4 regions of the Thiorhodovibrio winogradskyi genome follow, and region 1 is predicted to be linked to each of the others. Evidence: predicted binding sites of a transcription regulator. Region 1 holds the regulator's gene; each other region holds the start of a gene.
What was found. Region 1 encodes sigma-54, which starts transcription at its own class of promoters, with help from an activator protein. Its sites were predicted from a motif close to TGGCANGNTNCNTGCTT; they were not measured.
Positions count from the first base shown of each region.

Region 2: a site for sigma-54 is predicted at 3,421-3,437, ahead of Thiowin_RS06730 (TorF family putative porin). Genes of this name have one in related genera too.
Region 3: a site for sigma-54 is predicted at 2,812-2,828, ahead of nifB (nitrogenase cofactor biosynthesis protein NifB). Genes of this name have one in related genera too.
Region 4: a site for sigma-54 is predicted at 3,383-3,399, ahead of fliE (flagellar hook-basal body complex protein FliE). Genes of this name have one in related genera too.

Region 1 is NZ_CP121472.1:289,824-295,784, reverse strand. It holds gene hprK (HPr(Ser) kinase/phosphatase) at 1-420, opposite strand, end outside; gene Thiowin_RS01525 (PTS sugar transporter subunit IIA) at 417-938, opposite strand; gene hpf (ribosome hibernation-promoting factor, HPF/YfiA family) at 1,057-1,422, opposite strand; gene Thiowin_RS01515 (RNA polymerase factor sigma-54) at 1,532-3,061, opposite strand; gene lptB (LPS export ABC transporter ATP-binding protein) at 3,320-4,072, opposite strand; gene lptA (lipopolysaccharide transport periplasmic protein LptA) at 4,069-4,629, opposite strand; gene lptC (LPS export ABC transporter periplasmic protein LptC) at 4,651-5,280, opposite strand; gene kdsC (3-deoxy-manno-octulosonate-8-phosphatase KdsC) at 5,293-5,832, opposite strand.
Region 2 is NZ_CP121472.1:1,478,793-1,484,753, forward strand. It holds gene Thiowin_RS06715 (ATP-binding cassette domain-containing protein) at 1-1,267, opposite strand, end outside; gene Thiowin_RS06720 (YifB family Mg chelatase-like AAA ATPase) at 1,264-2,883, opposite strand; gene ubiK (ubiquinone biosynthesis accessory factor UbiK) at 2,961-3,218, opposite strand; gene Thiowin_RS06730 (TorF family putative porin) at 3,539-4,456, shown strand; gene Thiowin_RS06735 (P-II family nitrogen regulator) at 4,552-4,890, shown strand; gene Thiowin_RS06740 (ammonium transporter) at 4,916-5,961, shown strand, end outside.
Region 3 is NZ_CP121472.1:2,804,333-2,810,293, forward strand. It holds gene Thiowin_RS12670 (nitrogen fixation protein NifQ) at 1-40, opposite strand, end outside; gene Thiowin_RS12675 (2Fe-2S iron-sulfur cluster-binding protein) at 45-392, opposite strand; gene Thiowin_RS12680 (2Fe-2S iron-sulfur cluster-binding protein) at 523-807, opposite strand; gene Thiowin_RS12685 (4Fe-4S dicluster domain-containing protein) at 887-1,165, opposite strand; gene nifB (nitrogenase cofactor biosynthesis protein NifB) at 1,256-2,725, opposite strand; gene Thiowin_RS12695 (trypsin-like serine protease) at 3,008-3,883, shown strand; gene Thiowin_RS12700 (cytochrome c3 family protein) at 3,884-5,961, opposite strand, start outside.
Region 4 is NZ_CP121472.1:5,236,805-5,242,765, forward strand. It holds gene Thiowin_RS23965 (FliH/SctL family protein) at 1-252, opposite strand, end outside; gene fliG (flagellar motor switch protein FliG) at 249-1,256, opposite strand; gene fliF (flagellar basal-body MS-ring/collar protein FliF) at 1,246-2,904, opposite strand; gene fliE (flagellar hook-basal body complex protein FliE) at 2,935-3,294, opposite strand; gene Thiowin_RS23985 (helix-turn-helix domain-containing protein) at 3,420-3,587, opposite strand; gene Thiowin_RS23990 (sigma-54 interaction domain-containing protein) at 3,730-5,163, opposite strand; gene Thiowin_RS23995 (late competence development ComFB family protein) at 5,284-5,835, shown strand; gene ruvB (Holliday junction branch migration DNA helicase RuvB) at 5,880-5,961, opposite strand, start outside.

The DNA of each region.
Region 1 (5,961 bases):
ATCCTGGTCGTTCAGGCTCGAACCCAGCAAAGGGGTGTGCTCCCGCTCGGCACGGGCGCGGAATTCGGGGTCGGGCTCCAGCCCGTCGGAGAAAATGACCGCGATGGGTTGTGCGGTGAAGACCCGCGTCATCATGTCGGCGCGGGCGTCCGGGTGTAAATCGCTCAGGTAATCGGACTCGGCTGGACCGACAATTTGCACCCGGTTCGGGCGGATGCAGTTCATGGAGCCCACCAAACGCTGACGCGGAGGCTGAGTGGATGATGGGGCAGATGACCGGGTCGATGATGGGCGCTGGATGGATGACGAGGGTGGATTGAACAGAGGAATGGGCGTTGGCGGAGGCTCAAGTAGCCAGCGCAGCTTGAGCGGCTTGCTCAGGCTGTCGACCAGATGCTGCAGGGAGTCGCGGGCTTTCACCTGGCCCCGCGGGCTGGTGTCGGAGACGCCTGGGTGAGGATCTCGAGCAGTGCTCGTGGATCCTCGGCTGCGCGTAAGCGCTGGCGAAGTGGATCCTGATTGAAGATTTCCGCCAGATTGGCAAGCAGTTGCAGATGGGTCTCGTTGGCACTCTCGGGCACCAGGAGCGCAAAGGCGAGATTAATGGGTTGGTCGTCGATAGCATCGAAGGCGACGGGCTCGCGCATCTGAATGAAGGCACCAATGGAATCCGTGATATCCGCCACCCGTGCATGGGGTAGCGCCACGCCATGACCGAGGCCGGTGCTGCCGAGGCGTTCGCGCTCGAGCAGGCGATCAAACACTGCCTCGCGGCTGAGCTGGGGCTGCTCGGCGACCAGCAGCTCGGCCAGGGTTTCCAGCAGCCGCTTTTTGCTGCTGATGCTGGCCCCGGCGAGCACTCGGTGCTCGACGATGAGTTGCGGGGGAAACATGTGCGCTGGCTCTCCGGTGGAGTAAAGAAAAACCGGAGCCGGCATGACCGGCTCCGGTACCTGGTCATCAGTGAATGATGTCGGTCCGCTTGTGGTGGGACACTTGATAGGACGCTTGATAGGACAGGTGATAGGACAGGGGGGGCAGGCGCCGCCTTTGACCTCAGTCCTCCTCGAGCGCATCCGCTGCCGCCTCGTCGGTGGCGGCCAGTTCGGCGCTAGCCGCCTTGGCCCCGGGCGCGCGATGACTTTGGCGCTTTTCCTTGTGCTTGAGTACCTGGCGGTCGAGTTTGTCGATGAGCCCATCGATGGCGGCGTACATATCCTCGTGCGTGGCATCGGCATGGACATTGGCGCCATTGACGAGCAGCGTGGCTTCTGCCTTCTGGCGAAGCTTCTCGACGCTCAGGATGACGTTGGCATTGATGACATGGTCAAAGTGGCGCTCGAGGCGGGAAAATTTATTATCGACATAGTCCTTGAGTGGTTCGGTAATGTCGACATGATGCCCCGTGAGCTTGATTTGCATAGGTGATGACTCCTGGATGGTCGAACGCGGCGAAAAGCCGATGCAATGGCCGATGCAATAACAGGGTGGGATTTGACCACAAAAGGGCCGGAAGATGAAAACCCGACTGTCATGCGAGCCGCTTGCGCTCGTTCGAGGGCGGGATGCCCATGGCTTCGCGGTATTTGGCGACTGTTCGTCGTGCCACCTTAATGCCCTGATCCGACAGGATCTCGGCGATTTTATTGTCACTCAGTGGTTTGTTGGCCGTCTCCGCGGCGACCAACTTGCGGATAAAGGCGCGGATGGCAGTCGATGAACACTCGCCCCCTGAAGTCGTGTTGACGTGACTCGAGAAGAAATATTTAAACTCGAAAGTTCCCCTGGGGGTGTGCATGTACTTTTGCGTGGTCACGCGCGAGACGGTGGATTCATGCAGCTCCAACGACTCGGCGATGTCGCGCAGCACCAACGGGCGCATGGCCTCTTCGCCAAAATCGAAAAAGTCTTGCTGCAGCTCGACGATTTTAGTTGCCACGCGCAGGACGGTGTCATTGCGGCTGAGCAGGCTCTTGATAAACCACTGCGCTTCCTGCAGATGGGATTTCAGGCATTGATTGTCCTCGGCCTTGTCGGCACGCCGAATGAGCTGTCTGTAGCTCTCGTTCACGCGGATGCGCGGTGTGCTGTCCGGATTGAGCTCCACCCTCCAGCGGCCGTGGCGGCGGCGCACCAGCACATCGGGCTTGATGTACTCCGGTTGCACCTCGGTCACGGCCGAGCCTGGGCGCGGATTCAGGGAGCGGATCAGCGTCAGTGCCTGGCCCAAGGCGTCATCGTCGAGCTTGGTGCCGCGGCGCATGGCGTCCAGATCATTGCGCGCAAGGGCGTCGAAATGGTGCTCGCAGATGCGCAGCGCATGGTCGCGTCGAGGCTGGTTATCGGCCAGCTGGCGCAGTTGCAGGATCAGGCATTCGCGCAGATCGCGCGCCGCTAGCCCTGGCGGGTCGAAGCTCTGAATGCGATGCAGCACCGCCTCGATCTCGTCCTGCTCGAGTTCCGGGTCATTGAGAATCTCCGGCAGTTCGCTCAGATCCAGGCGCAGGTAGCCGTCGGCGTCGATGGCATCGATCAGCGCCTCGGCCACGGCCTGGTCGCGGGCGCCGAAACGGGTCAGATTGAGCTGCCAGGCGATATGATCGTGAAGGGTTTGCGGGCGCGAGCGCTGGGCGAAGAGGTCAAAATCATTGCCATCGCCGGACTGGGAGCCGGATTGGGCGCTGGCTTGAGCACCGCTGCTTGGCATGGAATCGAAGGTATCGGCAAGGGAATCGGCCGCGGTATCGGCAAAGGTATCCGTCCATTCGCTGTCGGTGGGCAGCTCGTTGGGCATGTCCTCGCGCTCCGGGCGCAGCGAACCATCGAGCCTGGCCTCCTCGAGACGCAGGGCGCTGGCCTCGTCCTGGTTGCGGCGATCTTCCCGAGTGCCTGGTTCCGGCAGGTCGTCATCGGCGTTCTCGAGCATCAGGTTGGACTCGAGCGCCTGTTGGATTTCCTGCTGGAGATCCAGGGTCGAGAGCTGCAGGAGCCTGATGGCCTGCTGCAGCTGCGGCGTCATCGTCAGCTGCTGGCCGAGGCGCAGTTGAATGCTTTGCTTCATCGCGAGGGCTTCAACTGACAGCGGGCAGGCAAGGTGACGGACAAGGTGGCCGGCAGCGGAACTTCGACGGGATGGGCATGGATGGCAATGTTGGAATGGCGAATGTAAATTGCATGGGGCAATTTTGATTGTAGCTGATCTTGGCCAACTCGATGCAAAGTCGGGGGCTCGGTCCTGGTGTCTGAATGTCAGAGAAAAGAGCGCTAGAGAACAAATCGTGCCCGTCATGGAGCGCAATTTGATGGGTCCAGGAGCTGATCACAGCCGAAAATGCTCGCCAAGATAGACGGCGCGTACCTGGGTATTGTCGAGCAAAACCGAGGGCGCGCCCTCGGCAATCACCTGGCCGTCGTTGATGATGTAGGCGCGATCGCAGATGTCGAGCGTTTCCCGCACATTGTGGTCGGTCACCAGCACGCCGATGCCGCGCTTGCGCAGATGGGTGATGATGTTTTTGATATCGACCACGGCAATGGGGTCAACACCGGCAAAGGGCTCGTCGAGCAACATGATTTTTGGCTCGACGGCAAGAGCGCGGGCAATTTCCAGTCGCCGGCGCTCGCCCCCCGACAGACTGAGGGCGAGGGATTGGGCAATGTGCGCGATGCCAAGCTCATCGAGCAACGCCTCGCAAGACTGGCGGCGCTGGTTGTCGTTGAGGTCAGGGCGGGTTTCGAGCACCGCCATCAGGTTGTCCGCGGCACTCAGTTTGCGAAATACCGATGGTTCCTGGGCCAGATAGCTCAGGCCGCGGCGGGCGCGCGCGTGCATGGGCGCGAGGGTCACATCCTCGCCAGCGAGCAGAATGCGTCCGGCATCGGCGCCTACCAGGCCGACGATCATGTAGAAGCTGGTAGTCTTGCCGGCGCCATTGGGACCAAGCAAACCGACCACCTCGCCGGCGCTCACGGCAATATCGACACCATCGACCACCCGGCGACGGCGATAGCTCTTTGCCAGACCTTTGGCCTGCAGCGCCAGAGTGTCCTGAGTGCGGGGGGCGGCAGTCATTCCTTTGGCGTGATGGTGATCTTGACGCGCTCCACGCCCTGGGCGCTAGTTCCGGCGGTGACGCGCGCGCTTGTTCGGTTATAGACGATGCGGTCATTGGCAAAGCGATCCTCGCCCTGAATCAGCACGGCGCGGTCGATCAGGGTCAGCACGTCGCTGTCAGCGTCGTATTCCATGCGCTGGGATTGCCCCAGCACTGGTTCGGTCTCCCCCTCGGGCATTTGTCGGTAACGTGCCGGATTGCCCGTGGCAATGATGATGCGTGGCTGGCGGTTTGCGCGATGCTGGACCTCGACCCGGTCGGCAAGAATGCGCAGGCTGCCCTGTTGGATATCGACGTTGCCGATGTACCAGCTTTGGGAGGTGTTTTCGTCAAATTCAGCCGCGTCCGCCTCAATGAACAGCGGCTGTTCCTGATCGCTGTCAAGCGCGAGTGTGGGCGTGGTAGTCAAGACAATCAGGCACAGTAGCGCCAGGGCGGGTCGCAAGGAAAGGGCGCCGCGGAAACCGGGATTGGAAACGCCGGGATCAGAAACATTGGGGCTGGGAGAAAGCATGGGTCTTATGGTGGCGATGAATCAGTCCAGACGACGGTCGGCAGAGGTTGCCGGCGGCCGCGGAGGCGCTGGTGTCTCACTTGTCGATAGCCGGGAACGCACCCGTCCAAGGAATTCGCCTCGCATCGGTTCACTGTACCAGAGCCGCATGCCATCGATAGCCGTCATGTGCTCGAGGCCGCGGTCGAGTTCAACGAAACGATCAGTTTCAACATAGCGGTCGTCCGGAAAGATCTTGATCTGGCTGGTTGAGAATGCAAGGGGGTCATGGGCGGGAGCTTGAGCGCGATTGGCGCGTACATCCCCGGTCAAGACAATTTGCTCGCTTCCGGCCGCGATCCAGCCGCGCTCGGAGCGGATGCGCCAGGGCGGCAGCGCCTGGTCATAGAGTACCAGGCGAGGTTGGTCGAGTTCACTGCTGTCATCATCCGGGTAATGGCGCAGTTGCTCGGCATGCAGCTGGCGCAAGGGCTGCCCCTGGGAGTCCAGTTCCAGCGCGCGAACACCCTCGACAATATAATCCGGACGCCGATTTTCCAGGGTGCTTTGTGGTTGGACAGTGTCTTGTGTCGGTTGGGAAAACCACAGGGCAAGGGTTCCGAGCAGCAGCAGTGTTGCCGCAAGCAGGGATTGGCGACGATAGGCGAACAACGGTTGTCGCGCCTAAAGCGCCTCGAACGGAGGGAGATAACGCGCGAGCATGGGCTCGAATGTCTCCTGGGCGCGCATGATGAACTCGCAGACCTCACGCGCGGCGCCGCGCCCGCCCCCATTTGTCGTTTGCCAATGGCAATGCGCCTTGACCATCGGGTGGGCGTCCGCCACCGCCACGCCGAGCCCGACCCGCGATAGAATTGGCAAGTCGATGACGTCATCGCCGACATAGGCAAAATCACGGTCACTGAGCTGCAAGCGTTCCTTGAGTTCGTTATAAGCAGGGAGTTTGTCGCGCCGTCCCTGATAAACATGGCGGATGCCCAGGCTCTCCATGCGCAGCCGCACCACCTGCGATTGACGGCCGGTAATCACGGCCAGGCTGACGCCAGTCTCCTGTAACATAACCATTCCGTGGCCGTCGCGAGAATGAAAGGCCTTGTACTCCTGGCCATCGTCGCCAATGAACAAGCTGCCGTCGGTCAATACTCCGTCAACGTCAAAAATGACGACGCGGACAGACTTGGCCCGTTCAATTGCGTCTTGCATCGGCTGGCTCTCCTGGGTACGAATCTTTAAGCATCTTAGACCTTAATCATAGCCACTGAGAGCCAGGACGTCAGCCTGAGCTTGGGCGCGCTTGAGGCATTTTGGCTCATGGCTGGGCTTGCCGCGGTC
Region 2 (5,961 bases), 1.2 Mb from region 1:
CGCCACCAAAGCCAAAACCACCGAGATAGTCGCGCAACCCCTGTTCCGGACGCTCCGGGTCGAGGCAGCGCAGATGCCCGAGGGCCGAATCATCGGGATTGAGCTGGTCGAGTTGATGCTGGGCGAAATAGCCGATCTTCAGCCCCTCGGACGCAAGGCGCTCGCCGCTCGCCGGCGCCAGATGGCCAGCGAGAAGTTTGATCAGGCTGGACTTGCCAGCACCATTGGGGCCAAGCAGGCCGATGCGGGCGCCGGGTGCGAGGCTGAGATCAAGCTCCCGCAACACCGGGGTTTCGCCATAGCTCACCCCAGCGCCCTCGAGCCTGAGCAGCGGATTGGCCGCGCGCGCCGGTGCAAAAAAAGCAAAGGAGAAGGGCGAGTCGATATGCGCCGGGGCGATCAACTCCATGCGCTCTAGCGCCTTGAGTCGGCTCTGGGCCTGGCGCGCTTTGGTCGCTTTGGCGCGAAAGCGGTCAACAAAGCTGCGCGCATGGGCGATTTCGCGCTGCTGTTTTGCGTGTGCCGCCTGCTGCTGCGCCAGTCGCTCGCCGCGCTGGCGTTCGTAGGCGGAATATCCGCCGTTGAGCAGTCCCAGTCGGCCTTGCTCGAAGTAGCAGATATGGGTGGCAATGGCGTCGAGAAAATCGCGATCATGTGAAATCAGCAGCAGGGTGCCGGGGTAGTCTTTCAGCCAGCTCTCGAGCCAGATCACGGCGTCAAGATCGAGATGGTTGGTGGGTTCGTCGAGCAGCAGCAGGTCGGAACGGCACATCAGTGCCTGGGCTAGGGCCAGGCGCATACGCCAGCCGCCCGAGAAGCTGTCGATCGGGCGCTGTTCGCTGCCCGGTGCGAAGCCCAGTCCCTGCATTAATCGCGCGGCGCGGCTTTCGGCGCGGTAGCCGTCAATGGCCTCAAAGGCATCGTGCAATTTGGCCAGGTGCAGGCCCTGGTCCGCCGCGCCGGCTGCCGCCTCCATCTCATTGTTCAGGCGGCGCCAGGGTGCATCGCCGTCGAGCACAAAGTCCAGGGCGCTTTGCTGGCCTGACGGGGTTTGCTGCGCGACCGCCGCCAGTTGCCAGGTCGGCGGTAGGCTGAGTTCGCCATGGTCGGGTGTCAACTCGCCGCGCAGCAAGGCAAAGAGGCTGGATTTGCCGCAGCCGTTGGGGCCCACCACGCCAAGGCGCTGGCCGGGGTGAATGCGCAGATCGGCCTGCTCGAACAGCAGAATGTGGCCGCGTCTGAGACTGAGCGCGCGCAGTTCGATCATGCCCGCGATGGCCTTTGGGGTTTCGGATTTGATGACGCGCTTGCTGGCCCAGTTGCTGGCCCAGTTGATGGTTGGCTCCATCTCTGGCCCGATGTTGCGCCGGGCGCGTCGCCGCGATCCAGGCGGCGGTAGCCGATGGCTTCGCTCAGATGCGCTGGTGTGATGGCCGGACTCTGATCGAGATCGGCGATGGTGAGCGCGAGCTTCAGGATTCGATGATAGGCGCGTGCCGAGAGTGCCAGGCGCTGTATGGCGGTGCCAATCAGGGCGCGGCTGGTATCGTCGAGCTGGCAATGTTGCTCGATGCCGGCGGGTTGCAATTGGCTGTTGGGAGCGCCGCTGCGCGCCTCGGCCCGGGCGCGTGCGGCGCACACCCGCTCGCGCACCGCGGCACTGGATTCACCGGGAAGGCGCGGGCCAGCAAGCTCGGCCGTGCTTAGCCTGGGAACTTCGAGCTGCATATCGATGCGATCAAGCAGGGGACCTGAAATACGGGCACGATAGCGCCCGACCTGCTCGGCGGTGCAGCGACAGCGCCCGCTCGGGTCGCCAAGATAGCCGCAGGGACAGGGATTCATGGCGGCCAGGAGCTGAAAGCGTGCGGGGAACTCGGCCTGGCGTGCGGCGCGCGAGATATGAATACGCCCGGATTCAAGCGGCTCGCGCAGCACCTCCAACACCCGGCGGTCGAACTCGGGCAGTTCATCCAGAAAGAGCACCCCGTGGTGGGCGAGCGAGATCTCGCCTGGGCGCGGATGACTGCCGCCGCCGACCAGGGCCGGCCCGGACGCGGTGTGATGGGGTGCGCGAAAGGGCCGTTCGCGCCAGCGGCTGCGATCAGGCTGCTGGCGTCCCACCACTGAACGCACGGCCGCCGCTTCCAGGGCTTCTTCTTCGCTCAGGGGCGGCAGAATCCCGGGCAGGCGGCTCGCGAGCATGGATTTGCCGGTCCCGGGCGGGCCGACGAACAGCAGGCTATGAGCGCCTGCGGCGGCAATTTCCAGCGCGCGCTTGGCCTGGGGCTGGCCGCGGACTTCGTCCAGGTCGGGCAGCGGGGCGCCGGTCGGTTTGGAAGCGGGTTGCGGTTGGTGAGGCGACAGCGCCTCGATCTGGTTCAGGTGCTGACAGACATCAAGCAGATGGCGCGCGGGCAGGATGCGCAAATCGCGCACCAGGCTAGCTTCATCGGCGTTTTCAACCGGCAGCACCAGTGCGCGCCCGGCCGCGCGCGCGGCCAGTGCCGAGGGCAATACGCCTGAAACTGGCCGCAGAGTGCCAGAGAGGGCCAACTCGCCCAAGAACTCATGCTCGGCGATGGCCTCGGGTTGCAATTGCCCAGATGCGCCAAGAATGCCAAGTGCAATGGGTAGATCGAAGCGACCGCCATCCTTGGGCAAATCAGCCGGCGCCAGATTGATGGTCACGCGACCGTCCGGAAACTTGAAGCTGCCGCTGCGCAGCGCTCCTCGCACCCGGTCCTTGCTCTCGCGCACCGCCATTTCCGGTAATCCAACGATGGACAGACCGGGCAGACCGCCGGCGGTCTGTACCTCGACGATCACCTCGAGTGCCTGTATGCCATAGGGCGCGCGGCTATAAAGAATACTGAGACCCACAGGCCACTCGCTCGCCACTCATTGGTGGTGTTTTGGCCATCTGGCGAGAATGTTGCCGCACATCATGCTCGAGTGGCTCAGGTCTTGGCAGCGCGAGCCGCTTCCTCGAGCTCGGCCACGCGTGCTTCGAGTGTTTCCAGTTTGGCGCGGGAGCGTGCCAGCACCGCGGCCTGGATATCGAACTCCTCACGGGTGACAAGGTCAAGCCGGCTCAAGCCCGCTTCGAGCGTGGCGCGCATGCTGCGCTGTAGGTCTTCCTGCAACACCTGCACTCCCTTGGGCATCGCGGCGCTGAGACGGCGGGCGAGGTCGTCGAGTTGTTTTGGATCCATCATATCGAGGCTACCTGTTCTTGGCATAAGGAAATACCGGTCATTATAAGCCTGATCAGGTGTCGCGTCGCCGGAGGATTCATGCACCGTATCGGTGCGTCGATGCCCTGCTTGCACCCATCACTCGCCCAATGATAGTGCGTCAGGACGGTGCGTTTTTACAACAAATGCCTGAAAACCGTTGTCTTTTCGTAACATTTCAGGTTGGCATGCGTTATGCTTATCCAGTGATCGAGGTTCAACTGCTCCCGTTTTGCGGAGCTCAAAGCGGAGCCTGGTGCCCATTTTCTTAACTCGCAAACGAATGTAAGGATGAAAAGCGCATGAAAATCGACGCTATGAAAGACACTCAATCGACCAAGCCGTCGCCGCGTCAACTCAGCAGTCTTGCAGCCGCGGTCGCGCTGTCACTGGCCGGGACCAGTGTTGCCTTCGCGGCAGGGCCTTGGTCTCTCAGTGCCAATATCGGTGCTGTTTCCAACTACATGTGGCGTGGTGTCACGCAGACAGGTGATGGCGCGGCTGTGCAGGGTGGGGTTGATGCTGCCCATGAGAGTGGTTTCTCGGCAGGCACTTGGGCGTCCAACATCGACTGGGACGATGGCAGCCAAAGCGTGACGGGTTTTGTACAAATCAACCCAAATACCGGGGCGCCAATCAATACCCCGAATGGCTGGCTGGTCCAGGGCACCACATCCGGCTCCAATGCCGATTCGCCGACTTATGAGCTTGACTTTTATGCCGGGTTTGACTTTGCCTTGCCCGATGAGAACGCCAGCCTGGGCATCAATACCATTTACTACGCTTATCCCGACAGCAAAGATGAGGTTGATTTCTGGGAAATTGGTATTTCCGGCGGCTATGATTTCGGCGCGGCAGCCGTGTCTGCCGGTATTCAATATACCGCCTGGGGTGGCAAGGCAAATAAAGACGCACTTTACTATGATGGCGACTTTTACTACAACGCCGCCTTGGATATCCCTCTTCCCCAAGAGTTCAGTTTCGGAGTTTTCGGTGGCTACTACGACTTTAAGCATGACGAAGAGGTCTACCGGGAAGCCGGTCGCCTCAGGACGGCGAGTTACGACTATTGGCACTGGGGTGCGTCCATAAGCAAAGAGGCCGGTGACTTTGGCACCTTCAGCTTGACCTATGAGCAAGTCGACGGTGAATCCACGAATGCCGGAGATTTGTGGGACCAAGATGCGAAGGTCTGGGTGGGCTGGAACAAGGAGTTCTAAGCTGCCCGAGTAGTCTGATCTTCTCAAGAGGCTAATTGCGCGGGGTGGCCGCCCCTGGTGGTCACCCTAAAACAACACACTAAGGAGCTTATGCAATGAAGCTGGTTACAGCAGTCATCAAACCATTTAAGCTCGATGACGTGAGGGAGGCGCTGGCCGACATCGGCGTGTCTGGCATCACCGTCATTGAGGTTAAGGGGTTCGGTCGGCAGAAAGGCCATACCGAACTTTATCGCGGCGCTGAATATGTCGTCGATTTTCTACCCAAAATCAAGGTAGAAATCGCTGTCGACGACGCACTGGTCGAGCAGGTGATCGAGGCGGTCACCAACGCGGCCCGCACCGGCAAGATTGGAGACGGCAAGATTTTCGTCTTTGAAGTTGATCAGGTCATCCGCATCCGTACCGGCGAGACCGGTCCAGACGCGCTTTAAGCGAACTTCACGGGAGGAACCAAAAGTGGAACAACCGACTGTACAGCTCGCCTATGCGCTGGATACCTTTTATTTTCTCATCTCGGGCGCGCTGGTCATGTGGATGGCCGCGGGCTTTGCCATGCTCGAGGCCGGTCTGGTTCGCGCCAAGAATACGGCCGAAATTCTGACCAAGAACGTCGCGCTCTTCTCCATTGCCTGCATCATGTACATGCTGATGGGTTATGGAATCATGTACCCGGGTGATGATTTCGCCGGAGGCTGGCTGCCGCATTTCGATTTCAGCTTCATGTTTGGTGGCGATCATGAAGTGGCCGAGGTGCTGGCGAGCGATGGCGAGACTTATTACTCCTTGATGGCGGACTTCTTTTTCCAGGTGGTCTTCGTTGCCACGGCAATGTCGATTGTTTCAGGAGCCGTGGCCGAGCGCATGAAGCTTTGGGCCTTCCTGGCCTTCGCGGTGATCATGACCGGCTTCATCTACCCGGTGCAAGGTTATTGGAAGTGGGGCGGTGGCTGGCTCGACGCGATCGGCTTCAATGACTTTGCAGGCTCTGGCCTCGTCCATCTGTGCGGTGCTTCCGCGGCTCTGGCCGGTGTTCTGCTGCTCGGCGCACGTAAAGGGAAATATGGCAAGGACGGCAGCATCAACGCAATCCCCGGCTCCAACCTGCCGTTGGCGACCCTGGGTACCTTTATCCTGTGGCTGGGTTGGTTTGGCTTCAACGGGGGCTCGGAGCTAAAAATCTCCGACATCGGCGAGGCCAACGCGGTGGCGGCTGTCTTTGTCAATACCAACATGGCAGCTGCTGGCGGGCTGGTGCTGGCTTTGATCACGGCGCGGATTATGTTTGGCAAGGCCGATCTTACCATGGCGCTCAACGGTGCCTTGGCTGGCCTGGTGGCCATCACAGCCGAACCCCTAACGCCAATTCCCATCGCCGCGACCCTAATTGGCGGTGTTGGTGGCGTGATCGTCGTCTATGCCATCGTCACCATGGACAAGCTGCGTGTCGATGATCCAGTCGGCGCCATCTCCGTCCATGGCGTGGTCGGTATGTGGGGCCTGAT
Region 3 (5,961 bases), 2.5 Mb from region 1:
AGGGGTCGCGGACCAAGACTCCCGAGCCGCGCGCCAGCATGGAATCAGTACTCCACGAGGATATCTTCGTCGCGGACGATCATCTGACAGGCCAGCCGGTATTCGCTCGGCATATCATCCACATGCAGCTGATCGATTTGTTCCTGTGTGAGCTTACCCAGTTCCTTGAGAACGTTCTGCTCCTTGTCGGTCAAGAAATAGCCCATGCGACCCTTACTGTCGACACTGGTGACTCGCACCAAGCAATGGCCACATTCGCCGTCCTGGCAGTCGAAGTTAACCGGCACCTTGTTCTCCTTGGCAAGTTTCAGCAAGGTCTCGGTGTGGCTACCGGCGACCGCGTAGACGGTCTTGTCCTTGTAGTCAGGATTGGAAAAAGTCACTAAGGCCATGGTTGGGATACTCCGGATTGATATTTTCGTTGCTAGCTTTTCGCTGTTAATTGTTGGTTGCCAGTCGCTAGTTACTAAACACTAACCACTAAACACTAACCACTAACCACTAACCACTAACCACTCATTCTTAGGCGGGCTTGACGGTGCAGTCGCCGATAATCTGGGCTTGGCAGGCGAGGCGGTCGTGGCGGCTGGCCATGTTTTCGCGCAGGACTTTTTCCTCCAGCACCGAGGGCTCGGTCAGGTTGTTCCAGCCTTCGGTCACATGCATCATGCAGGTGCCGCAGTCGCCCTCGCGACAGCCGTAGATGATGCCGGCGCCGACTTTCTCCGAGACATCGATCACCCGAATGCCCGCGGGCACATTCACGGTTTGGCCGATATCCTCGAAGGTGACTTTTGCTTTTGCCATTGAGTGTTAACTCCTAATGTTGTCAGAAAAATATGTTGCCAGAACAATACCCTGGCCGGTGTACTGGTCGATGAAGGGCTCAGCGCGCCTGTATGCGTTCCCGCGTCTGGTCCCAGACACCAGGGGGAATGCCGGTCAGCGAGCCGGGCGGATTCACGGGTGCGCCGCTCGGGTCGAGAATGGCGCCCTCAATGGGGCAGATGCTGGCGCACTGGGGTTCGGCGAACTCGCCCTCGCAGCCCGTGCAGCGCGCCGGATCAATGACGAAATGCGGCTTGCTGGCCAGCACCGCCTGTTGCGGGCATAAGGGCTCGCAGGCCCAGCAGTTCACACAATCGGTGGTGATGCGGTAGGACATTGGGCTGCCTCCCTAGAATCCTGAGTCATCAATTGCCGATCTGGTTCCAACCTCGGGTCGGCGCTCTTGCGTTTTCGCGGCTGGCGCTCACTAAGCCGATAGCGCGCGAGACGCGGCGTTGGCAGCACCCTCGGTGTCGGTGTGCCAGTCGGCATGGGCTTGCCTGAGCGCGACCTTGATGGGAAGGCCGCTCTCGGCACTCAGCGGTCTTATTCCCTGGCGCTCCAGTCGCTGCCAGGCATTGAAACCAATACGGGTGCAGAGCAGGGCGTCGCAATCCTTAATCAGCTTGATGACCTCCGTGACCTTAGCCTCCGCGACTGGGTCTTGGCTTAGGTGCGAGGGCAAACCTGAAACCGGGCGCGTCTCGGTCAGGCGAGAGCTCTGGCCGTCAACCTGATAGACGCGCAGCACCTCGACTTCACTCAAGCTTTGGTCGATGCGCTGGCCATCACTGCTGGCCAGCGCGACGCGAAAGCTTGCCGCGGAGGATGCGAGCTTGGCCCGCCCTACCTGCGCCGCCGGCGATCCGCCAACCCCAGGCTTGGGCTGCGTCAGTGAGGTCAGCGACACCAGAACGGGCTGGAGTGACTTGGCTGTGCGTGCGGCTTCGATCTGGGCGCGCAACTGGGCACGGCGCGCCATGGCCGCGACAGGATCGATCTCGAGCTTTTCGATGCGCTCGAGTGTGAACTCATCGTGGCGATCCTGACCGAGCATGCCAATGGCATCGGCGCGGCACTGCCGGCAGTGACTCATGATCTCCATGTCATTGGCGCAGGACTGTTGCACCGCGTGCAACTCCTTGGCGCTCGGCGCGCGTTGACCCATGAGCCCGAAGAAGGTGCCATGCTCGGGCTCGGCGATCAGCGGCATGATGTTATGGAGAAAGGCGCCTTTCTGCTTGACAATACGGCTGACCTCGGCCAGATGCAGGTCATTAACGCCAGGAATGAGTACCGAATTGATTTTGACCAGCACCCCGCGTTCAGCCAGCATCTCCAGGCCCATGAGTTGCTGCTCAATTAGAATGGCGGCCGCTTTGGCGCCGCGAATGCGCCGGTGTTGCCAAAAGATCCAGGGGTAAATCTGCGCGCCAATGTCCGCGTCCACACAGTTGATGGTGATGGTGACGTGGTCGATGTTGTGCCGACAAAGTTCATCCACATGCTGGGGCAGCATCAGGCCATTGGTTGAAACGCATAGACGAATATCCGGAGCTTTCTCGGTCAAGGCCGCGAAGGTGGCGAAAGTGCGCTCCGGGTTGGCCAACGGATCGCCGGGTCCGGCAATACCAAGGACCGTGAGTTGGGGAATCTCGGCCGCGACGGCCAGGGTCTTCTTGACCGCCTGCTCCGGCGTCAAGAGTTCAGAGACCACGCCTGGGCGGGATTCGTTGGCGCAGTCGTACTTGCGATTGCAGTAGTGACATTGAATGTTGCAAGCCGGCGCCACGGCCACGTGCATGCGCGCATAATGATGATGCGCATCTTTCGAGAAGCAGGGATGATCGCGGATTTTCTCCCGCACCCCGGACGAATCAACAACCTTCAACTCCATGATGCCTCCCCTTGCAATCGGCCGCCGCCAAAGGCAGCACCCGATACGCGAAATTGCTCAGGCTTCAAGTCAGCCTTCGCTAGTAAAAGCAAATCGCGTGCCTACTTTGGCATCACAGGAAAGATTTATTTATTCAGTATGTTACAGATAGGCAACCAAGCATTTGTCGCAAGGGCGACAGCACAAGCCGGCATTTTGTGCGATCCGCGACTCGTATGGAACGGGACGCAACCCATGTATGAGCGCGCGCGTCCAGGCAATTGGCGAGGCCTGCGCCAGCTCATGTCATGGCCGATCATTCTTGGCTGCCTGTTGCTCGCCGCTAGCCCGAGCAAGGCGCTGCATCAGGGAACGGCGGACCTCGACGGACGCTACCCTGCCGTGGTGGCCATGGGAACCCAGAACGAGATCCTCTGCAGCGCCACCAAAATCGGCGCGCGCCGACTCCTCACCGCGGCCCACTGCGTGGTGGATACGCAAAGCGGTGAGCTGCGGCCATCCTTCGAGCCAGGAGGATCGATTGTCGTGAACCAGGCGCCCGTGCAACATCAGCCTGGCAGCGGTCTGATAGTGACAGTCGCGCGGACCTTGCTCGCCCCAGACTATAAGCGCGGGCTGAAAGCCTTTCGCGCTTACAAAGTTCGGCGACTGACGGCGGCACGTGAGAGTGATGGGCCCGGATCAGCGCTACCCGAGATGACAGCGGAAGCCTCTCTGCAACAACGGCTGCGGTTGCGGCACCACTTCGCCGCGCGCTACCCGGATGTCGCCCTGATTGAACTTTACGTGGACACCCCTGAGATTCCCACCCTCCCGGTAAGGGCTGTCGCGCCAGCGCCAGGCGACAAAGTGATCCTGGTTGGTTATGGTTGCACCCAGCCTGGGGAGAACGCCAGCCGGTCGGTCCGTCGCGGCTGGGGCCGCACCCGGATCATTCGCGCCGATGCGATCAACTTCTACAGCATGGCGGGGCAAAAGCAAGATGGCGCGCCATCCCTCTGCCCAGGCACTTCCGGCGGCCCGGTGTTGCAGCAAGGGCGAGTAGTTGGCGTCAACTGCGTGGTTTATGGACTGAATTCAAGAGCGGGCGCGCGATCCAACATGGCGGTCAATCTCGCGCCCCTGGCCGAGTGGCTCCGTTCAGCAGCGGGAGATTAATCACCTCGGCCAGTAGGGATAGGGCGGATTGACCGACATCCGCTCATGAGGCCCCGGCGCCAGTGGCCTGGCAGCGGGCACACCGGGAACCGGCCTTGCCGCCGGTGGACCCACAGGAGCCCTGTCTGGTGAAACCCTATCCGCTGCCTGGGCCTGAATGGGCGGCTTGGCGGGTACCGGTGGCGCCGGCAATGGCTGCACCTTCTGGTCCGGATTCTGGCCGCTTGCCTTCAAGCCTTCCAGATTCTGCAGCTGTGCGACCCGCTCGGGCGGATAAGCCAGGGCGGCAAAGTCCATGACGCCGTTCGGATCATGGCATTCCTTGCAATCCCTGCCCTCGCCCTGGATGCCGTGATTCACCATCAAGGTGCCCATCTGGCGCATCCAGTGTGGCTCGACATTGACCAGTTCGCCATCGACTAGCGGATAGCTTGGATCCCAACCCTCCATGACACCGAAGTAGTACATGAACTCATCCATCATGTAGAGTTTGAAGGGCATTTGATACATGCGCTGCACAATGGGATCACTGATCGCCTGCTTGACCGAGGCCTTGCCATCGCCAGTCTCATAGTAGGTGGCGTAATCAAATGGCAGGATCATGGCGCCAAAGGGGCCCTGATTGCCCATATCCTCGTACATCATGGCATTGAACATTTTGAACGGATAAATGCGGCTTTCACCATCGTTCATCGCGAATTTGAGATTCTCGGCGATCATTTGCCGGCGCTTTTCAAGCATCTCCGGCGTGAGCTGGCTTAAGGGATTGGTGGCCTTTTCGATATAGGCGTCGACGTCAATCTCGGGATAGGTTTCTTTAAGCTTCTCGACCGCGGCACGAATCTCGGCCAAAGCGTCGGCATCATCAATCTTGACCATCTGATGCATCAGCGGGTTGTAATCCCCGGTGCCTTCGGGATTGTTGCCGAGCGCATTGGCGAGGAAGGTACCATTGCCGTTGAACCAGAGGAATTGAAAGCCCTTGCCCGGTTCCCCCGACTGATAGATATCCGTGGGTTCCCAGACCCCCTCCTCGGGATTCCAGGTTGGGTGGACCCAGTCGCGCAGTACCACGCTGTTGTCTTCCAACTCCTTGATGTGACAAGTCTCGCAGGCCATGCGGGCGATGTGGCCATTCAGCAGGGCTTTATGCTCGGAATTGTTGTGTGGGGCCTCGGAATGGCAACTGGCGCAGGTCACATCCACGTCCGGCAGATCATTGGCGACCAGATCCACACCCATGCGCCCACGCGGAATCTTATGGCCTTCCGGCTCGTGGCAGTCGGTGCATTGAATGCCGGCGGCGGCATGCACATCGTCTTGCGGGCTAAAGGGATTGCCGCGCTTGGCGCCGTGATGCAGCAGACGTTTGGCTTCATCGCCAAGCTGAGTGGCGGCGAAGTTGTGCTCATAGATGTCGCCACCCATGTTGTGCTGGTGGCAGCGCAAGCAGTTGTCACTGCGGATCTCGGCCACGGTCAGGGCGGCGCGCATGCTACGGTCCTGATTCCAGCGGGTGCCCTTGTCATCGCGAATCACATGGCGCTTGTTCATGTCATAGGTGCGCGAATGGCAGATCAGGCAATCGATGCCCTCCTTGGCCATCTCGGGCACATCGCCAATAGGCATCATTTTCTCGGTGGCGGGTTGGTAATTGCCCCCGATATGGCATTGACCACAGCCTTCACTGCGCATCTCGATCGCGCCTTCGCCCTCGGGGTGCTCGGGGCGACTTTCCACCAAGGCCGCCCAGCCGGTCCAGGTGAAGCTGCCGGGGATACCACAGGCACGGTCGATCTTGCCCACCGGGATTTTGTGCGGCCCCGCATTGACCTGGCGCCCGTCATAGCCAAAGGTGGAGAAACCCCCGGAGGACGTCTGGAACTTGAAATGCACGGAATTGACGATGTCCTCCAGGGTGTTGACTGTTTTGAGTTCACCCTCGCCATGACCAACGGTGATGGTTTCATGACAGCGCAGGCAGGTTTCAGGCCCTTTGTATTGGCGAATACCGGCCTCGCGGAAGTATTTGATGTGGTCGGGCTCGGCCTGGCTGACAAAGGACGGGGTGTTCATCA
Region 4 (5,961 bases), 530 kb from region 1:
TTCCTGTTCGGCTTCGCGCTGACCGCGTTCACTGCCCTCGCGCATGCCTTGATCGAAACCGGCGGCATAACCGGCCTCGCGCGCGGCTTCCTCAATCGCGGCAACCTCGGCGGCCGTGGGCAGATGATGCTCAAATTCCGGCTCTTGGGGCGGCGCCTCGCCGAAGAAGGGCGGCTGCCAAGTCTCGACATCAAAGCCGTCTGCCTCCTCGGCCCACATGACTTCATCGACAATGGCGGCCTGAGCCGTCACAGCATGGCCTCCCCACCCTTACCGCCAAGTGCGATCTCGCCTGACTCGGACAGGCGCCGCGCGGCGGCAAGGATTTCTTTCTGCGCCGCCTCGACATCGCTCAAACGCACCGGTCCCTTGGCTTCCAGGTCCTCGCGCAACATCTCGCCGGCACGCTTGGACATGTTCTTGAGGATCTTGTCCCTGAGCTCCTCGTCCGCGCCCTTGAGTGCGATCACCAGCGTCTCAGTGTTGATTTCCCGCAGCAACGTCTGGATGCCACGGTCATCGACGTCGATCAGGTTGGCAAAGACGAACATCAGTTCCTGAATACGCTCGGCCAAATCCTCGTCGACCTGGGAGACGCCTTCCATGACCACGGCCTCCTTGGAGCCGTCCATGAAGTTAAGGATATTCGCCGCGGCCTGTTCGCCTCCGACCATCGAGGACTGAGCGCTGCTCTTGCCGGCGAGCTGAGTTTCAAGGATTTCATCCAACTCCTGCAGTGCTTGAGGCTGCACGCCGTCAAGCGTGGCAATCCGTAAAATGATGTCCGACTGCATGCGTTCGGGCAGGAACAGCAGCGTCTCGGCGGCCTGATCTGGGTCGAGATGGGACATAACAATGGCGACGATCTGCGGGTGCTCGTTGCGGATGATATCGGCAATGGAGCGTGCATCTAGCCATTTGAGCGCCTCGATGCCCTTGGAATTGCGCCCCAGCAGGATGCGGTCGATGATGCCGCCAGCCTTGTCCCCTAGTGCATTGGTCAGCACCGAGCGCACATATTCGTCCGACCCGATGCCAAGCGAGGTCTGGTCCTGCACGGCCTCGGAAAACTGCTGAATCACATAGTCCACCTGACCGCGCGAGACGCGCTCGAGCGAGGCCATGGCGGTGCCCACTTTTTGCACCTCCTTCGGCCCCATGTGTTTCATCACCGAGGAGGCTGCTTGCTCACCAAGACTCATGAGAAAAACGGCCGCTTGCTCGGGTCCCGTGAGTTTGGAAGGATCAGCTGCCATCGTTTACACCTAGCCAGGTTTTCATGACTTGTGCCACCCGTTTCGGATCTTCCTCAACCATTTGTCGCACGGCTTCCAGATCGAGTTGCTGCTGATCGGGCCCTTTGGGACCGGTAAGCGCGGCAATGGCGGAACCCTGATGCTGCCCCAGGGAGACATGATCCTCACCCTCGTCCTCTCCATCGCCGTCCTCATCCTGGGCGACCAGATCGGTCCCCGCTGGCGCACCGAGTAACTGTTTGACCCCCGGTCGCACCACGGTCAGCAACACCAGAATGGCTAGCAAAACACCAGCACCGAGCTTGGCCAGATCGACAAACCAGGGCTGGGTCCAAAATTGCGCCGGCTCCATCTCCTGCTCGGTGGTGAAGGCGGCGGAGACCACATTAATGGTGTCGCCGCGCGCATCGCTAAAGCCAACCGCCTCGCGCACCAGGGCGCGAATGTTTTCGAGTTCCTCGGCCGGACGCGGAATGCGGGTAACTTCGCCTTCCTCGTTGGTTTGTTCGATAAAGTCGACCACCACGGCGGTCGACAGGCGCTTGATGGCGCCAGGCATTTCGCGCACATGGGCGATGGTGCGGTCGATCTCGTAATTGCGCGTGCTGTCAAGACTGCGACTCTTGGGTATTTCCGCCTGACCCCCGGCCGCTTCACCCTCGCCCAGCTGGCCGCCTTCGGGCGGCTGATTGGTCAGGGCGCCAGGCACGCCCATGGGGCCGAGATCGCTGCCGATGCGTTCTTGTTCGCTGATTTGCTCGGAGCGTAGCGCGGTCCGCTCGGGGTCGAACAGCTCTTCAGTGCGCTCGACGCGGGAGAAGTCCAGATCGGCGGCAACCCGCACCCGCATGCCCTCGGGACCGAGAATGGGCAACAGCAAGGAGCGTACACGATCCACATAGCTATCTTCCAGCCTCCGGGTATAGTCTAGCTGATCGGCATTGGCGTAGAGACCCATTTCGTCATCGTTGTTGGTCAGCAAGCGGCCGGTCTGATCAACCACAGTGACCGCGTCCGGCTCCAGAGCCGGCACGCTGGAGGACACCAGATGCACAATGGCAGCCACTTGGGCGTCGTTGAGCTTGCGCCCAGTACGCAGATGAACCACAACCGATGCGGTGGGCGGCTTGCGTTCGCGGATGAAAACCGAACGCTCCGGCTGTGCCAGATGCACCCGCGCCAGATCGACCGGATCAAGCGCGGCGATGGAGCGGCCCAACTCGCCTTCGAGCGCGCGCTGGTGGCGGGCGGATTCCATCAGCCGACTGGCGCCAAAGCCTGCGTCTTCCTGCAGCAGTTCGAAGCCAATATCGGCGGATTTGGGTAGCCCCTGGCCCGCCAGCAGCAAACGGGTTTCGGCTACGCGCTGTTCGGGGATTTCAATCTGGCCGACCTGACCGAGACGGTTGCTGACCTTGTAGGGCACGCCCATCTGGCCAAGCGCCTCCATCACCTGAGCGGCCTCGGCATTATCCATGCGCCCTCCAAACAGCGGCACATAGCTAGGGCGCAGTGCCCAAAAAAGTACGCCAGCGACGACCACCAGGCCACCCGCTACAAGCCCAAGCAGCGCAAGCTGCCGGCCCGCGGGTAGGGCGGTAAAGTTGTTAAATCCGGTTGCAAGGCGTTCTGTCAGAGCCGCGGCCATCGCTTTTCTCTCCGTTTCCTCAGTCAGTCATCAGACCGACATGCGCATCACTTCCTGATAGGCCGTTAACAGTCGGTTACGGACCTGGTTGGTGGCTTCGAACGCCAGGCTGGATTTGCTCATGGCCACCATCACCTGGGGCAGGCTGACATTGGCGTCGCCGAGCTCGAAACTCGTCTGGACCTCTTTCGCTTCCCGCTGCAGGCCATTAACGGCGCGCAGAGAGTCCGTCAGGGTCTCGGCAAAATTCAGCTCTCCATTCGGCTCTCCGAGGCGCTGCTGGCTTTGAGTCGGCTGAAGGGAGCCGGCGGATTCAATCCCCTCGAGCTTGCTTGACTGCGCCAGCGCGCGCATCTGCTGCAGAACACTTTGAATTTGCATATCGCTCATGACCCACCTCCAGCGTGCTGAGCACCTGTCCCGAGCCTGGCGCTGACTCCCCGCGCGGCGGACGGCACCCGATCTAATGACTCAAGGCAAGCAACGATAATGCCATCTTCCTAACAGGCCCGGTCTCAAGGAGCCGAAATCTGAATGCTCCCACCAAGCCGAAGCGCCAACTTGAATGCGAGCCTCCGCGGGCTGATCCCAAGCCGAGTGGCAGTCTGCTTGCGATGACCGCCGGCGGGCGCAAGAGCGTCAAGAATGACGCGAATGTCCTGCTGCTGAAGCGAGGAACCCAAATGAAGTGACGGATTTTCGACAGTGCCAGGGAAAGCTGCTCGCCCGGCAGACCCTCGGCCAGCGCGCTTCGCGGGCAGCGGTTGGAGGTGGCCATTAGCTCGCGGGCGCGGGGTTCGAGATGCGTGTTGTCAGGACAACCCCTCAGTCGCCTGTTGCCTCGGCGGCGTCCTCGCGCTCCAGGCCGAACTTGCGCATGCGCTCCACCAGTGTGGTGCGTCGCATGCCCAGACGCCGTGCCGCGCGCGCCACCACATAGCCATGCTCCTCAAGCGCGGACAGAATCATGCCGCGTTCAAGCGCGTTGAGGTATTCGCGCAACTCCAGCCCCTTGGGCAGGGAGCTTGGCATCGCGGCAGGTGACCCGGTCGCGGCCTCGCTTGGCTTTGGGACAGCAGCGGCCGCCGGCAGGATCGATGCCATCACAGTCTCGGGTCGCACCCGGGGTGGGAGTTGCGCCAGATCGACCAGCTCCGCCGGATACATGATGGAGAGCTGCTCGAGCAGATTGCCCAGTTCGCGAATGTTGCCCGGCCACTCGAGGGTACTCAGATGCGCGAGCACGGCGGGCGTGAGCAGCGCGGGTTCGGCGCCCTGTTCCTTGAGGCGTTCGTTCAGCGCCTTAATCAGAAGGGGAATATCGCTGCGCCGCTCGCGCAGCGGCGGTATGTCGATCGGGAAGACGTTGAGCCGAAAGAACAAATCCTCGCGAAAATGCCCCTCGGCCACCGCCTGATCGAGATTGCGGTGCGTCGCGGAAATCACCCGCGCGTTGGTCTGCAGGGACTTGTTCGAGCCGACCCGCTCGAAGGTGCGTTCCTGCAACACCCGCAGCAGCTTGACTTGCATCGGCAAGGGCATGTCGCCAATCTCGTCGAGAAAAATCACCCCGTCCTCGGCCAGCTCGAAGCGGCCGGTGCGCGCGGTGAAGGCGCCGGTAAAGGCGCCTTTTTCATGCCCGAACAGCTCACTCTCAAGCAAATCAGGCGGGATGGCACCGCAGTTGACCGCCACGAAGGGTTTACCAGAACGCGCCGATGCGCGATGCACCGCGCGCGCGACCACCTCCTTGCCGGAGCCGGTCTCGCCCAGAATGAGCACAGTGGCATCGGTGCGGGCCACCTGAGCGATCAGCCGTCGCACCTGCCGCATGGAGGGATGCTGGCCGCGCAAATCCTGGCCGTCCTCGCGGGTCTCACCCTGCCGACCTTGTATCCATTGCAGCAGGCCGATGACCTGCCCTGGCACCAGCGGGCTGGCCACCAGGGCAACGCGCGGGTCGGCGAAAGACGAATCGGCCGGCGGCTGGCAGATAATGGGCAGCGCATCGCCATTGGCGGGGTTGTTGCCTGCCAACAGCATCTGCACCGCCGCGCGCAGTGACTCATCGGCAGCGCAGATCCAAAGCGCCGCGACCTGCTTGTCGGCAAGTTCGCCCAGCGCGCGCGGACATTGCGTCAGCAACAGCGGCTCGACCCCAAGAAAGGCGAGCACATGGGCAGTCGCGCGCACAGGGTCCCCGTCGCCACACAGGGCGATGCGCGCTTTGGGACCAGTCGTCGTCATGGCATCAGGCATGCGGCGGACAGGGCCTCCTTCGGAAGGTCAATGGCAGAAAGTCCATGGGCAAGCATGGCAAGCGTGGCGCGGCCGGGGCGCGGCATCAGCCCAGAAATCCATACGTCCGTGGATGGATGCATGGACGCGATTGCAAAATATGCGATACCAGCTCACAACTATAGACCGAAAGCGAATGAATTTTCGACTATTATGCGACCACCAAATTATGCAGCCACCGATTATGCGGTTACAGGCGAGATGTCGCTCGACCTCGCTGTGCCGCCACAGTCTCGCCTGATGGTGGCAGTCTCGATTGACCTGTCACGCGCCGAGCAGACGAAACATTTTGATCGGAGTAACATCATGCGTCCAAGCAAACACAACAAACCCGAACACTCATATCAAGAGCATCCCATGCTGTCCAGTATTACCAACTATTACGAACAACTGGTGCTCGACGAGATTTTCCGCACCTCCAGCGACGCCTTCACGGAGCCGCCCGATCAGGATTTGATTGCCGACATCATGTGCCTGGCGCTCAATCGGTTACCCGCCCGTTATGTTCGCCACAGCATTGACTTCTCGGCACATCTGAGCAGCGGCGACGGTCGCATGATGCGCCAGCAGGTCACCGAGGCCGTTGCCCAGGCCATCGCAACCATCAAGCGTCGCCAAAGCGGCGAGCGCTGAGAGAGATGATCGTCTTGTGGGCACTGGTTCCCCGCAAAGCTCGCTCAAAGAGGTTGATCCGTCTTGTTCTCGCTGTCGGCTTGCGGCCCAATCGCCGGCTGCTTCGCAAACAGATCGCCATGGGTT